2 regions of the Bradyrhizobium sp. ERR14 genome follow, and region 2 is predicted to be linked to the other one. Evidence: predicted binding sites of a transcription regulator. Region 2 holds the regulator's gene; the other holds the start of a gene.
What was found. Region 2 encodes LexA, which represses DNA repair genes until DNA is damaged. Its sites were predicted from a motif close to TGTTCNNNNTGTGTTCNG; they were not measured.
Positions count from the first base shown of each region.

Region 1: a site for LexA is predicted at 2,622-2,639, ahead of GGD62_RS32950 (DUF3072 domain-containing protein). Genes of this name have one in related genera too.

Region 1 covers NZ_JACIHD010000019.1:101,541-106,601, forward strand. Annotated here, with positions in the region: gene GGD62_RS32920 (HWE histidine kinase domain-containing protein) at 1-959, shown strand, start outside; gene GGD62_RS32925 (hypothetical protein) at 1,057-1,278, opposite strand; gene GGD62_RS32930 (hypothetical protein) at 1,421-1,678, shown strand; gene GGD62_RS32935 (hypothetical protein) at 1,773-2,021, shown strand; gene GGD62_RS32940 (hypothetical protein) at 2,115-2,321, opposite strand; gene GGD62_RS32945 (hypothetical protein) at 2,339-2,560, opposite strand; gene GGD62_RS32950 (DUF3072 domain-containing protein) at 2,676-2,870, shown strand; gene GGD62_RS32955 (DUF6496 domain-containing protein) at 2,951-3,238, shown strand; gene GGD62_RS32960 (hypothetical protein) at 3,251-3,613, opposite strand; gene GGD62_RS32965 (Do family serine endopeptidase) at 3,885-5,061, opposite strand, start outside.
Region 2 covers NZ_JACIHD010000001.1:1,040,616-1,045,676, forward strand. Annotated here, with positions in the region: gene glp (gephyrin-like molybdotransferase Glp) at 1-1,102, shown strand, start outside; gene lexA (transcriptional repressor LexA) at 1,278-1,979, shown strand; gene GGD62_RS05160 (hypothetical protein) at 2,508-2,942, shown strand; gene GGD62_RS05165 (GAF domain-containing protein) at 3,161-4,102, shown strand; gene GGD62_RS05170 (ComEC/Rec2 family competence protein) at 4,112-5,061, opposite strand, start outside.

The DNA.
Region 1 (5,061 bases), on a different contig from region 2:
GGGATTGGGACTGGATCAGCGGCGACTGGATGTGGGACGAGGGGCAATATCGCATCTTTGGCGTCGGCCCGGAGAGCTTCGAGGTCAATCCGGCCAACGTTCAGGCGCTGTTGCATCCCGACGACGTCGATCAGTTGCGCAAGGCGATCGCCGAGTTCAACAAGGGCACGCGGGCCTATGAGACCGAGTTTCGCATTGTACGGCCCGACGGCGAGGTGCGCTGGTGCGTCGGCACGGCGGCCGCGACGGTCGACGACAGCGGTCGTGTCGTGCGCGTGAGCGGTGTCACCGTGGACATCACCGAACGCAAGCGAGCCGAGGAACGGCAGAATCTGCTGGCGCGGGAAGTCGATCATCGCGCCAAGAATGCGCTGGCGCTGGCGCAGTCCATCGTGCGCCTCACCCGTGCCGACGAGGTCAAGGCCTATGTCAATGCCGTCGAGGGGCGCATCAATGCGCTGGCGCGCGTGCACACCATCCTGTCGCTATCGAGCTGGCAGGGCGCGGAGCTATCCAAGCTGATCGACGAGGAGCTTGCGCCCTATTCGCTCGGCGGCCAGATCGTATTGGCGGGTCCGGAGGTCCAGTTGGTGCCGGCGACGGCTCAGACGCTGGCGCTCGCGTTGCACGAGCTCTTCACCAACTCGGCCAAGTATGGCGCACTCTCGACCAGGTCGGGACGGCTCATGATCGGCTGGCAGGTCGAGGACCAGCTGCTGACGCTGAGGTGGGAAGAGTCCGGCGGTCCGCTCGTCATGACCCCGAAATCTCGCGGCTTCGGCACGCGGAGCCTGCTTGCGAGCGTCGAGTCCCAGCTCGGTGGACAGGCGCAATTCGATTGGCGAGCCGAAGGACTGTTGTGCCGCCTCGAGGTGCCGCTGACACGCAAGACGGCGACGACCGCACCCGGAAAATTCGACGCCCCCGGCTCCGCCGAATTGCAACGCGCCTCGGGCTGAAGCGCGATGCGATCAGGATGAATCGTCATCGCGCTTTAGGTCGTCATTCGAGCATGATCTTTTCGGAAAACCGCTGCGCACTTTTCCGGATCATGCTTTAGCCCGACGCCGCCATCCTGGTTTGCCGCGCCGGCCGCGCTTCCTCGGCAAGGCGGCCTTCGAGCCAGGCTTCCGTCTGAGCGAGATCGCGTAGCGCCCTCGCGTAGCGGCGGGCCGCACTTCGCTCCGCGCCGCGCGGCAGTTTGCGGGCCTTGCGCAGCATGTCCGCAGCCGCGTTGCGATAGGCCAGCGAGCGGTAAAGAAAGACTACCTTACCCATATCGAATGTTCCCGTTTTGCCGACGCTTATCCTCGCAGGCCCGGCATGAACGTCGGATGAAGCCGGTGATGACAATTCCTTCATGCGTTTGGAACCGGTGAATATCGTCCGCGTTTGCATGTCAGTTCGGGATGCAGTTCCCATGCGCGCAAAAAAGTCGTCGGACCTGATCTCTCCCACCGGCCTCATCAAGCTGATGACGCATGCGATGATGGGCGCAGCCCTCGGCCTCGCCTTCAGCCTCGCGCTGATCCTGTCCAATCCCGCCGTCGCCAGGCTGCTCGATCACGGCGGAAGCCAGGCCGTAATCGTCTTCGCCCTCACATTGGTGACGACGTTCGCGATCGGCGCGACACTCACCGGCGTCGTGTTCATCCTCGCTGAGGACAAGCAATCTTGAAGCGCGCGTGCGCGCGGCAGATGCGTTTGTCGGGAACTCCTTCGGCAAATGGAGGTTGGCTGCCTGCGTCAATTTAACTCAGGGAGTTCCCCGCATGACAACGGCCAAGCTCGTTCTCACCGCAATGTTGGCCACCGGCCTCGCCGCCGCGCCGCTCGCCGCACAGGCCAAGTCGCACAAGGCGAAACACGGATCATCGATGTCGTCCTCGCAGACCACCGGCGCCAACACCAAGGCCTCGAAGGGCGCGGATCCTTCCGGCCAGGGCGGCTCCGGGCCCGGCTCGGACCAGGGCGGCACCATGACGAACCAGAGCAGCAAGGGCATAAGCAATACCAAGTGAGCTCAGGCCGACACGACATCAAAAGCCCCGCCGCGACGCGGGGCTTTTTTCTCGTTTCTTGAGCCAACAGCGTCGAGCGCCCGCGTCAGCTCATTACGGGCGACGCGTTTCAGAGTTGAGCGCGCGGTTCGCAGCATTCGTCTTCACGAGTTGTTCGAGCTGCGCCCGCTTGCGTCCGATCAGAAGTTGGGCCGCAGCATCATCGAGACCGGCACGCTGCAATTGCCGGATGGCAGAACCCAATTCGAGAATCTCGGCGCGCAACCTCAAGATCCGGTAAGTGTCCGGGTCTTCCTCCACGACGCCCCCAAAAGGTTTCAGCGCCGCGTGCTCGCGCGCTCGGGACTAATGACTGTCTTCACGAGACGAAGGCGCACCCGGTCGCGAACGTCAGGCAGGACATCGCCACCGCCGGCAGCCTTCCATTCGCCGATCAGCAAATTGACCTTCCGGCGCAAATCCATCTGCGCCAAGGCCTGCTGGACGCAATCGCGGTCGCCGTTGATGAGATCGCGCACGGAGGCCTCGACGCCGGCCATCTCAACCCTCAAGGCGCTGATTTGACGTCGAATTTCATTAATTCTGTTGTCCATAGCTTGTTAGAACAAAATAAGAACATATAGTCAAGTCACGATTTCAGAGCGGAGAAGCGACATGCAGGTTCAAGGCAAATACGACGCCAGGGTTTTCCTCGCCGAGCAGATGACACGGTCGCAGGGGCTCAGGCTGAAACGGCTGAGTGAAGAAGCGTATCAGCCCGCGCAATATGCGCGCGATCTGTCCTTCAGCGAGGCCGCACGTCGCATCCAGGTGCTGGAAGCCGAGATCGAGCTGGCGAATTCCTTCTAGGCTGCGCCTGGAACGCTGTCCGCGTCCTTCGGGAACCATGCCCGTGTCGAATGGTTCTCCCCGGCCAAGGGAGAACATGCATGGCACGCAAGGCAAAGAAACGCCGCTACTCGCGCAGCTCCGGCAGTGATGTCGAGAGCGAGATGCGCCGCTACAAGAAGGGCACGGCAAAGAGCGGTCGCAAAGGCCGTGGCGGACGCGTGAAGAGTCGCAAGCAGGCGATCGCGATCGGACTGTCGAAGGCACGCAAGAAGGGCAAGAAGGTCCCGAAGAAGGCTGCCAAGAAGACTTCCAAGAAGACGTCCAAGAAGAGGACGACGAAGAAGACAAGCAAGAAATCGTCGAAGCGCAAATCCAGCAAGCGCTGACCCTGACCCGCGTCAGATCATGCTGCCCGGCATGAAGCAGCGGATCGAAACCCCGAACGCGGTCTTCACCGGCCACACCATGGTGCGGCCGGCCCGGTTCGGCTCGGTGATGACGGCTTCGTCCGGCACCTCGATCCACTCGCCGTCGAGACGCACGCGATAATGCCCGTTATGCGACTCCCAGTCGGGATCGGCGACGGCAAAGCCATCCGCATCCGAGCAGCACGGACCAAGGTGGCTGCGCAAACTGTCGAACCAGGGCTTCAGGGGTGAATCCGCGTAGCGGCCGTCGTCCCGCCCGAGAGCGTCTCCGCCCCACAGCACGAATGGCGCCACGAGCAGCGCACTCCTCAGCGAGAGCTTCAATCGATCCATGTCGGCACCGATCAAATGCGAACCAGCGGCCAGTTCCAGAAGCCGGCGGCAAGTTCGAAGTTCCACGCTTGCGTCCCGGTGGCATCGTTGCCGCCGGCGACCTGCACGGTTCGGAACTTTGATGAGCGAACACGGCTTTTTCGGACGAACCGCGTCATCGTCGCTGCCGTTAACGAGAATGTTATCGATCGCATCCCGGCTGTCCTGAAGGCGAACGAAAAAGGCGGCCACGAGGGCCGCCTTTCTTGATCTATGCCGATCGAGGTTCGCCTCAGGCGAGTGGGACCGCGACGAAGCGGGTCGCCTGCGCGCCTTTGACCTGCAACAGCACGCTGCGCTTGCCGGACGATTTGGCCTGCGCCAGCTCGGAGCGGACATCGCCGACATTGGCGACGGCCTTGCCGCCGACATTGAGGATGACGTCGCCGGTCTGGATGCCGCGCTGCGCCGCAGGCCCTTGCGGATCGACTTCGGTGACGACAACGCCCTTCTGGCCAGCGCCCTGGACGTCACCGGCCGGAGCCAAAGCAAGACCGAGGCGCGGCGTGCCGGGGCCCGGCTGGTCCTTGCCAACATCGGCCTTGGCCTGCCTTTCGTTCGGCAGTTCGCCGAGCGCGAGCGTCACCGTCTTGCTGTCGCCTTTGTGGAAGACGTCGAGCTTCACTGAGCTGCCAGGCGCAAGGGTCGCGATCGTGCGGGCGAGGTCGCGGGAATCCTTGATCGCGGTGCCGTTGACGGCGGTGATGACATCGCCCGCCTCGATGCCGGCCTTCGCCGCCGGGCTGCCATCCTGGGGATTGTCGACGATCGCACCGCGCGCCTCCTTCAGGCCGAGGCTGTCGGCAATCTCGGCGGTAACCGGCTGCACTTGCACGCCGAGCCAGCCACGGGTCACCGCGCCCTTGTCCTTCAGCTGCGCGACGACGAGCTTTGCGGTCGAGGCCGGAATGTCGAAGCCGATGCCGACCGAGCCGCCGGAGGGCGAGAAGATCGCAGTGTTCACGCCGATCACGTTGCCGCTCATGTCGAAGGCCGGGCCGCCGGAATTGCCCTTGTTGATGGGCGCATCGATCTGGATGAAGTCGTCATAGGGGCCGTTGCCGATGTCGCGGCCGCTGGCGGAGACGATGCCGGCAGTCACGGTGCCGCCGAGGCCGAAGGGATTGCCGACCGCGACCACCCAGTCGCCGATGCGCGGCTTCTGGTCGGAGAATTTGACGAACGGGAAGTCCTTCTTGCCGTCGACCTTGATCAGCGCGAGATCGGTCTTCGGATCGGTGCCGACGACCTTGGCGGTGTAGCTCGTGCCGTCATCCATGGTCACCTGCACCGACTCAGCATGGTCGACGACGTGGTTGTTGGTCACGGCATAGCCGTCGGCGGAGATGAAGAAGCCGGAGCCTTCGCCCGTGATCATCTGATGGCGCTGGCGCGGCATGCCGTTCATG
Region 2 (5,061 bases):
GGACGTCGCTGCGCGGCGCACCCAGCCGCCCCAGGCGATGTCGGCGATGGACGGCTATGCCGTGCGCGCGGCCGATGCGGCAACAATGGATTCCAGGCTGACGATGATCGGTGAGGTCGCAGCGGGCCGTCCGTTCACGGGAAAGGTCGGCGCCGGCGAAGCCGTACGGATCTTCACCGGCGGCGTCGTTCCGGACGGCGCGGATGCGGTCGTGATCCAGGAGGACACGATCGCCGAAGGCAAGCACATAACGATCAAGGAAGCCGCGATCGTGGGTCGGCACATCCGCCCCGCCGGCGTCGATTTCCGCGAGGGCGACGTTCTCCTGCGCAAGGGAACCCGTCTGACGGAGCGCGATCTCGCCCTCGCCGCCGGAATGAACCACCCGCAACTCGCCGTTTGCCGCCGTCCGAAGGTCGCGATTCTCGCCACCGGCGACGAACTGGTGATGCCGGGCTCAACGCCCGGGCACGGCCAGATCGTCTATTCCAACGGCTATGCCCTGCACGCGCTCGCCCGCAGCGAAGGCGCCGAGACCATCGACCTCGGTGTCGCCGCCGATACGCTGGAGGCCACCACCGCCGGCATCCGCCGCGCGCGTGAAAGCGGCGCCGACATCCTGGTCACGACCGGAGGCGCATCGGTCGGCGACCACGATCTGGTCCAGCAGGCGCTCAAGGACGAAGGCATCGCGATGGCGTTCTGGAAGATCGCGATGCGGCCCGGCAAGCCGATGATGCACGGGCGGTTAGGGGCGATGGGCGTCATCGGCCTGCCCGGCAATCCCGTGTCGTCCTACGTCTGCGCCTTCCTGTTCATGGTGCCGCTGATTCGCGCGCTATCAGGCCGTTCCGTGATTCATCATCATCGCGAGCGCGTCGTGCTGGGCCGCGATCTCGGCGCCAACGACCAGCGCGAGGATTATCTGCGCGCGCGCCTGGAAAAGCGCGACGATGGCGCGCTCGTCGCCCTTCCCGTCAGCCATCAGGACTCCTCTCTGCTTGCGAATCTTGCTGCAGCACAGGTACTTCTCGTGCGCGCACCGTTTGCGCTGAAGGCCGAGGCCGGCAGCCCCTGCGAGGTGCTGCGGCTCCCCGTCTGAACTGCGCCGCCACACGCATTCCGTGAGTTTCGTTCTGTTCACGGTAAATTAAGCAGTTGCGGAACACATATCGAACATATAGTGTCCGTTCATGATTTGTTTCGAGATGTAGCCGCTTATCGCTGAACTCATCGTCTCGGAATCGAACGACATCAACCGGGGGACTTTGTTCGAGATGTTAACGCGCAAACAATACGAGCTTCTGCGGTTCATCAGCGAGCGCTTGAAGGAAAGCGGCGTGCCGCCGTCCTTCGACGAGATGAAGGATGCGCTCGACCTGCGCTCGAAGTCAGGCATCCATCGCCTGATCACCGCGCTCGAGGAGCGCGGCTTCATCCGCCGCCTGCCCAACCGCGCCCGGGCCATTGAAGTGATCAAGCTGCCGGAGCTCCAGGCTGCCGCCGGCAACCGACGCGGCTTCACGCCAAGCGTCATCGAGGGCAATCTCGGCAAGCTACGCGCGAGCTCCAGCCCGTCCGCGGACGAGGGCGAGCGACCCGTTGCGGTGCCCGTGATGGGCCGCATCGCGGCCGGTACTCCGATCGAGGCTTTGCAGACCCGCAGCCACACGATCAGCGTGCCGCCCGACATGCTCGGCTCCGGCGAGCATTACGCGCTCGAAGTGCGCGGTGATTCCATGGTCGAGGCCGGCATCCTCGACGGCGACATGGCGCTGATCCAGCGCAACGAGAGCGCCGATACCGGCGACATCGTGGTGGCACTGATCGACGACGAGGAAGCCACGCTCAAGCGCTTCCGCCGCCGCGGCGCCTCGATCGCGCTGGAGCCCGCCAATGCCGCTTATGAGGTGCGCATCCTGCCGCCGAACCGCGTGAAGATTCAGGGCAAGCTGATCGGGCTTTACCGCAAGTACTGATACCGGAAGTACTCGATACTGAAGTCTTTAGCGCCTCGCGCGCGCCTTCGATCGGCCTCGCCGATCAGAGATTGGAGCGGATAACGGTCCGCTCCGGCTGGATAGTCTTTCTGGTATCGCACAGATTGTCCGGCCCCTCCTCCTTTCGCGACATCCTCGGCAGGCCGCGCGACGCAACATCGCTTCGCGGCCTTTCGAGTTCGAGGGGGGACGGCCCAAATGCGCAGCTCGTTTGAGTGCAGCCGCAGCAACGCTGATCGCATCACCAGCATCGCGTTGCCGCGCAATCGCATCACTCCGCCGGTCGTTGACACGCGCGGTTGTCGAGACGCGGCTGCCAAATGCACGGAAGCCGACTTTGTTCCTAACAAATTCGGAAAAGATGGAAAAGATAATGTGATCGGGGCTCGCGGATCCCAGCCGCAGATTTGCCTACAACCGAGCAGACCGTCACGTGCTTCCACTCTGGTAGGGGCCTGCGCCTCCGAAAGAGGTGCGGGTCGCTATCTCTGCATTGAGGAGCACCCGATGTGTGACTACAGCCTGCATGCCGTCGCGACGCGCCCCGCAGAAGTCGGCGAGACGATCGTTACGACAACATTCCGCGGCACCTCGACGCGCGGCTTCGCCTCCGAAGCCGATCTCTCCGTCGCGGTCTGCCTGCTGCCGGGGACGGAGCTCGCCTTCGCCGACGACGTCCGTTACGACAACCGCTGGATCTGGACGCGCACCGTCAACTCCCGCGTCGGCAAGTTCGGCAAGATCGATCCGCACATTCCCGATCGCCATCATGACGCGATCGAATTCCCGGACGGCAAATCCGTGCTGGTGACGCAACTGGTCGAAGGCCAGCGCGCAACCGTGCTGCAACTGCCGGTGACCCAGCCGATCGGCGAGCGCGAGCACAAGCCGCAGATCATCGCCGACAGTCGCCCGACGGTCACACGACTGCCGATCGGCTGACGCCCTCCGCCCGATAAGCCGAGGGCCAGGATTGAAATGCCGTCGCCGGCCGAGGCCGGCGAGCCCGGTGGGTTTTTGTTTCATGAAATTCGATCGGCGAGCGCCGCCGCCTCGCCTCGTCGCCGCACGAAGTTTGAGCCGTGCTGCCTGAATTTTGAACGTCCGCTCCGCAGCCAAATGACCGATGCTGTCGTGGTTTGAGGCGGCGGACACGCTCGATGAAAACCTTCATTCGCGTCGTTGAACTCTGGGTGCCTGACCGGACGCGCATGCGGCTGGAATTCGGCGGCGGCCTCTACGATGAAGGGCTGTCCGCGTTCAAGGCCGTCAGCGAAGAGCTGCACTTCGGATATGACGAGGGGCTTCCAGGCAAGGCCTGGGCCTGCGGCCATCCCGTCATCCTCACGAAATTCGCCAACTCCTATTTCAAGCGGATCGATCAGGCCGTCGCGGCCGGCCTCACCTGCGGCGTGGCGGTGCCGGTGTTCGCAGGCGAATTCCTGCAAGCCGTGATGGTGCTGTTCTGCGGCGACGACGAGGCGCATGTCGGCGCGATCGAGCTCTGGCACAACGATCCTGATCTCTCCCACGAGATGGGCCTCGTCGACGGCTATTACGGCGCGGCGGACATGTTCGAATTCAACTCCCGCCACACCAGGTTTCCTCGCGGCTTCGGCCTGCCCGGACGCACCTGGAAGGCGGGCCTGCCGCTGATCATCAAGGACCTGCACGACGCCAAGAGCTTCCTGCGCTGGGAGGACGCCGCCAAGGTCGGGATCAATCTGGGGGTCGGCGTACCCTACCGAACCGGCACCGACCAGACCTGGGTTTTGACATTCCTCTCGGCGCAGGCAACGCCGATTGCGCGACGCTTCGAGATCTGGGTCCCGAACGAGGCCCGTTCGGCACTGGTCTTTCGCGCCGGCGATTGCAGCGCGCAGACCGACCTTGCCGCACGCTATGCGGACAAATCCATCGCCCGAGGCGAAGGCAGCATCGGCGGCGCCTGGGCCACCGGCATGCCCGCGCTCAACGACGATCTCACCCATGACGGCTCGATCGCCGGGTCCGAGGCCTGCGCAGCCGGGCTGAACCGGATGGTGGCCCTGCCAGTCATCGGCAACGCAAGGCTCGAGGCCGTGCTGGCCTGGTATCTGTAATCGATGGCGTCAATCGTCGGCCTGCAAGTCTGTCTCCGATGGCGTTGCATCGCGGGTGCGGGGAGCCGCCTTCGGCACGAGGCTGCCGTCGAAATCACCTTCGCCGACACCGGCCGGTGACCACGGGCGGTTCGTGCCGCTCGCCCTCACCGCCTGAACCGAAAAGCCGTCGCCGCGCTGCGTCAATGCCAGCGCGCCCTGGCGAGCGAGCCGCTGCCGATCCACCACCATCGCGGCACAATCCGGCGGCGCGGGCCGCGACGTCACCACCAGCGCGGCGCGGCTGCAATCGTCCGCCAACGCGTCGATGCGCGAGGCCAGCGCGACCAGCCGTCCGTCGGCGAGCGGCGTCACGCAGCCGGACTCGTCGCACGATATGCCGCTCGCCAGCGCGCTACTGCCGGCATCGCGCGGATCAGCGTCGGCAGACAACCACTCCTTCAGCAGGAAATTGTCCTTGCCTGCCCTGATCAGATGCAAACGCCCGTCCGCGCCCCGCACCGCGACGCTCGCGCCGTCCCCGGCGATCAGGATATCGGGCTGCCGCACCGACAGCCCCCAACCGATGGAAAGCAGCAGCACCACGGCACCGCCCCAGCGCAGGGGCGTGCGCAACAGGCCCATCACGATGACCCCCAGGCTCGCTGCGATCAGCGGCGCGATGCCGAAGGCCGGGATGCGGCCGACCGCGCCCGGCAGTGCCGCCACCCAGCGCGAGACCGCGACCATCCAGTCGATCCCGATCCCCATCAGCCACCAGAACACGCCGTCGAGCCCGAACGGCGCTGCGAGCAGGCCCAACAGCCCCGCCGGCATCACCAGCGCAGAGACCACCGGCATCGCGCCGAGGTTGGCGAGCACGCCGTAGGGCGTGACGCGGTGGAAGTGGAAGGCGGCGTAGGGCGTGGTCGCAAGCCCTGCGATCAGCGAGGCCAGGAACAGCATCGCGATCTCGCGGC